One region of the Gordonia sp. McavH-238-E genome, then DNA from elsewhere that is predicted to be linked to it. Evidence: riboswitches for the same ligand, from Rfam matches in the RefSeq annotation. Region 1 holds a riboswitch; the other holds the start of a gene.
What was found. A riboswitch is a leader RNA that binds a small molecule or an ion and turns the genes downstream of it on or off. The one in region 1 is predicted to bind S-adenosylmethionine.
Positions count from the first base shown of each region.

Region 2: it holds a riboswitch for S-adenosylmethionine, as region 1 does, so the genes downstream of both, MHN80_RS06855 (bifunctional o-acetylhomoserine/o-acetylserine sulfhydrylase) here and MHN80_RS22785 (aminotransferase class V-fold PLP-dependent enzyme) in region 1, are expected to answer to the same signal.

Region 1 covers NZ_JAKRFE010000020.1:22,976-25,431, forward strand. Annotated here, with positions in the region: gene MHN80_RS22780 (isochorismate synthase MenF) at 1-1,027, opposite strand, end outside; SAM riboswitch class IV at 1,135-1,248, shown strand; gene MHN80_RS22785 (aminotransferase class V-fold PLP-dependent enzyme) at 1,267-2,456, shown strand, end outside.
Region 2 covers NZ_JAKRFE010000004.1:107,414-109,869, reverse strand. Annotated here, with positions in the region: gene MHN80_RS06855 (bifunctional o-acetylhomoserine/o-acetylserine sulfhydrylase) at 1-958, opposite strand, end outside; SAM riboswitch class IV at 1,021-1,141, opposite strand; gene MHN80_RS06850 (cutinase family protein) at 1,411-2,456, shown strand, end outside.

The sequences.
Region 1 (2,456 bases):
ACGCGGTCTCCTCGAGCTCGCCCTGGGGATCGGAGTGTTCGACGATGCCGCCCCCGGCCCACGTGCGGAGGCTGCGACGATCTGCCTCGAGTTCGAGGCACCGGATGGTCACCATCCACTCGCCGTCGCCGGCGGCGTCGCACCAGCCGACGGCTCCCGCATAGAAGCCGCGTTCCCCCTCGACCTCTCGGATGATCTGTGCCGCAACATCACTCGGTGTGCCGCAGACGGCGGGGGTTGGTCCGAGCAGAAGCGCGAGATCCAGTGCGGTGGTGGCGGGGTCGCGGAGCGTCGCGCGGATCGGGGTGGCGAGATGCCACACCTCACCGGTCGACTGCAGGCGCGGGGTCGACGGCGCGTCGACGTCGTCGCACAGATGCGACAGCCGGTCCCGCAGATGATCCACGACGAACGCGTGTTCGGCGAGATCCTTGGCCGAGGAGAACAATCCGTCGGCGACCGCGCGGTCGACGACCGGATCCGGCGATCGGGGCGCCGACCCCGCGTACGGGTGACAGGTGACGACCGATCCCGACTTCCGCAGCAGCACTTCGGGACTCGCACCGAACAACCACGACCCGGAGCCGGTGGCCGCGCCGAGGTCGACGCCGAACGCATTGTGCCCGGCGTTCCCGCCCGCGAGGGCGTCGAGGAGTTCGCCTGGCGCGACCTCTCGGTCGAGCACGATGTCGACGCTGCGGGCGAGGACCACCTTGCCGACGTCGCCGGCGACGATGCGTTTGACGGCGTGCGCCACCCGTTCGCGGTGTTCATCCGCGGTGGGGTGCAGGGTGGTCGACAGCGGGATTCGCGACAGCGGCGGTCCGCCGGCCAGCGGTGCGTCGTCGAGGTCCAAGACCTCGGGCACCACCAGCGCGGCCGGGTCGGCGAGATCGAACGGGATCGCGCCGGTCAGCGCGCCGACCTCGCCGGAACGCAGCGCGGCCGAGGCCGCATCGACATCGGTGAAACCCCGGACGGCGCCCCGGCCCCGCACGGTGCCGTGCGGGCGGGACAACACGAACACATCAGTCGCTGACACCCCTGACACGCTACAGGTAAGTGTGCCCTAACTTCGGATCACGCTGAGTGAAAATTGACACGTCTGCGCGGCATCGACGACTCTGGTTCGTAGGTCATGAGTGCCAGTGACAAGCCCCGGCTCGCTGGTCGGCAACCCTCCTCCGCGGTGGGGTGCTCCGGGTGACGACCTGGCCGCGTACCGACCGGACGCGGCAAGCGCGGAAATTCAGAGGAGCTCCTGCCATGACCGCTGTCCTGTCAGCACCGAGAACTGTCGGCCGCGAGTCTGTCGATGCCCACGTCGTCGGTCTCGACCACCGTGCGCGCCCGGCCGTTCCCGGTCTCGCCCCGGTCGTCGGCGCCGACGTGACCGTACCGTTGGCGGGCGGCGGGACGACGCGATACGTCAATCTCGATTACGCGGCGAGTGCGCCGGCACTGAGTTCGGTGGCCGCCGCGGTCGCCGAGGGGCTCGGCGAGTACGCGAGTGTTCACCGCGGTGCCGGCCATCTGTCGCAGGTCACGACCGCCCGGTACGAGGCCGCTCGGGAGACCGTGCGCGAGTTCGTCCGCGGGCGGGTCGACGACACCGTCGTCTTCACCCGCAACACCACCGACGCCATCAACCTCGCCGCCCACATCACCCCCGGGGACGTCGTGGTGCTCGACATCGAGCATCACGCCAATTTGCTGCCGTGGTGCGCGCCGCGCGACGGTCGCAACCGGGCCCGGGTCGTCCCGGCCTGCGACACCATCGAGGACACCCTGGTCGCGCTCGAGGCCGAGCTCGCGTCGGCGCCGGCCTCGCTGCTCGCGGTCACCGCGGCGTCGAACGTCACCGGCGAGGTGCTGCCGATCGGCCGGCTCGCGTCGATCGCCCACCGGCACGGGGCCCGCATCCTGGTCGACGCCGCGCAGCTCGTCGCGCACCGACCCGTGTCCATCGTCAGTCACGGCATCGACTACCTGGCCTTCTCCGGACACAAGGCGTACGCGCCCTTCGGCGCCGGAGTCCTGATCGGCCGCCGGGACTGGTTCGACGCCGCCGATGCCTACCTTGCCGGCGGCGGTGCGACCGCCGACGTCGACCTGGGTCCGAGTGCCGGTGGGGTCACCTGGCACACCGGGGCCGCCCGCCACGAGGCCGGATCGCCGAACGTGCTCGGCGCGGTGTCGATCGCCCGGGCCTGTCGCGCACTCGCCGACCTCGGGCCGGAGGCGATCGGGTTGCACGAGGCGCGCCTGTCCGAGCGTCTCGACGGGGGACTGGCCGCGATCGACGGGGTGCGGCCGTTGCGGATCTTCGCCGACTCCACCGATCGGGTCGGCATCGCGGGCTTCACCGTCGACGGCATCGCACCGCGGGTCGTCGCGGAGTATCTGAGTACACAACACGGCATCGGTGTGCGCGACGGCCGGTTCTGTGCCCACCC
Region 2 (2,456 bases), on a different contig from region 1:
GCGCGTTGGCGACATGGCGCTCGATGCGCAGGCTCAGGGTCTCCAACCCCTGTGCAAGGAGGAACGCGTTGAACGGTGCGATGGCCGCACCCGTGTCACGCAGCCACTGCACGCGGGCCTTGAGTGCGAACGCGGGCGCCCCGAGGTCGGCGAAGACCGCGCCGTGGTAGCTGGGGTCCGGGGTGGTGAAACCGGGGAACAGGTCTTTCCCGTCGCGCTGGACACGCCAGTCGAAGGTCCCGCCGTCGACGATGACACCACCGATCGCGGTGCCGTGTCCGCCGATGTACTTGGTGGCCGAATGCACGACGATGTCGGCCCCGTGGGCAAGCGGATTGATCAGGTACGGCGTGGCGACCGTGTTGTCGATGATCAGCGGTACGCCATTGCGGTGGGCGACCTCCGAGATGCCGGGGATGTCCAGGATCTCGTTGTTGGGGTTGGAGATCGACTCACCGAAGAACGCGCGGGTGTTGTCCTTGACCGCGGCCTGCCACGACGCCGGATCCTCGGGATCGTCGACGAACGTGACCTCGACGCCCAGCTTCGGCAGCGTGTAATGGAAGAGATTGAAGGTGCCGCCGTACAGGCGCGGGCTCGACACCACGTGGCCGCCGGTCTCGACGATGTTGAGGATCGCGTAGGTCTCCGCGGCCTGGCCCGATGCCACGAGCAGCGCGGCGACGCCACCCTCGAGTGCGGCGATCCGCTGCTCGACGGCATCCTGGGTCGGATTCATGATGCGGGTGTAGATGTTGCCCGGCTCGGCGAGCCCGAAGAGGTTCGCGGCGTGCTGTGTGTCGTTGAAGACGTACGACGTCGTCTGGTAGATCGGCAGCGCCCGCGCGTTCGTCACCGCATCGGCGGCCTGTCCGGCGTGGATCTGCTTGGTCTCGAAGCTCCAGTTGTCCACTGGGGAGGTGCCGTCGGCGGAAGTGCCGTCAGGGGCATCAGACATGGCGATTGATCACTTTCTACGGTCGGCAGGGCCAACTCGACCCTGTTGGGGTCCGACCTTCGGACCCGCGCTTGCCGGGGATCGTCGCTGCGATCCCACAACCCGGTCATCACCCGGAGCACCCCACCGCGGTTGGAGGGTTGCCGATCAGCCAGCCGGGGCTTGACGCTGATGCTCATGACCTGGCGACAAGGATATAACACGGATGTGAGTGCCGGAGAACCGTCCCGGTCAGGCCGCGTCCAACACTTTCCAAGCGCGGTCCGAAGGTGGCATGAGCTGTCCTCCGACCGAGTGAAATCACGTGTGGTCAGATACATAGTGCCAGGTCACGGTCGTTAGCGTCCCTCAGCGTGCTGTCGGTTTCACCGTCGCGGATCTAGCGTTCGGACCAGCCCCGGCTGCGTCGGAGGATTCCGATCGGGTGGTCCGGGTTCGCACAGGAGCGCCCCATGGCCGCGATCGCTCGTCTCCGAACCCGACGGACCTCGCTCACGATCGCCGCTCTGACCGCCCTGGCAGTCGCGGCAGCTCTCAGCCTGTCCGGGGCCCCTCCCGCGACGGCCGCCGAATGCAGCGACTCGGGCGCGGTCATCATCGTGGCCGGGACCAACGACCCGGAGAGCGCCCATCTCGTCGGTGTGAAGCAGCGCTACACCGGCAAGGTGCCGACGGTGCAGAACGGCGAGGTGGTCATCGAGGACGACCCGGGGAGTCCCTATCTCGCCGCGCCCAAGGACGTGATCCACGTCGACTACCCGACCACGCTCTGGCCACTCGGTGCCGCCGGATACGACGACAGCACCGGACAGGGCAGGAGCGCGACGGCGTCGGCGATCGCCGGCTATCAGCAACGATGCGGAGCAGGCGCCGACATCGTGGTCGCAGGCTATTCGCAGGGTGCCCGTGTCGCCGGGGACGTACTCGCCGACATCGGGAACGGTCGCAACGTCGAGCAGGTCGTCGCGACCGACGAGAACGGCGACGTCATGCTCGACGAGCAGGGCAATCCGGTTCTGGTGGACATCGTGACGGGGAACATCTCCGGCGAGCTGTACGCGGATCCCCGCCGCTCCGGCGACAAGACCGGCCGCGGTATCGAGTTGTCGTTGATCGGGATCATCCCGGGTCTGACGATGGCAGGGGCACGAGGTGCGTCCGAGACCGACGGCGGGTTCGGAGACCTCGAGGGCCGGGTGGTGTCGGTCTGCATCGATGGCGATCCCATCTGTGACCTGCCGGATCCGATCCACGACCCGATCGGCGCGATCGACGGCCTGCTCGGCTACTTCACCAAGCACAACCTCTATCCGTTCCAGATGTATCGGAATCCGCGCACATCGACGTGGAACGACGGGCGGACCGTTCGCTGCGATCCGGGGACCGCGGTGTGCGTGGTCACCGCCGATTCCGCATTCGCCGAACTCGTGCAGGGGTGGGCACGCGATCTGGGGTTTTCCGGTGACATCGGGGACTTCTTGTCCGGTCGTCCGATGAT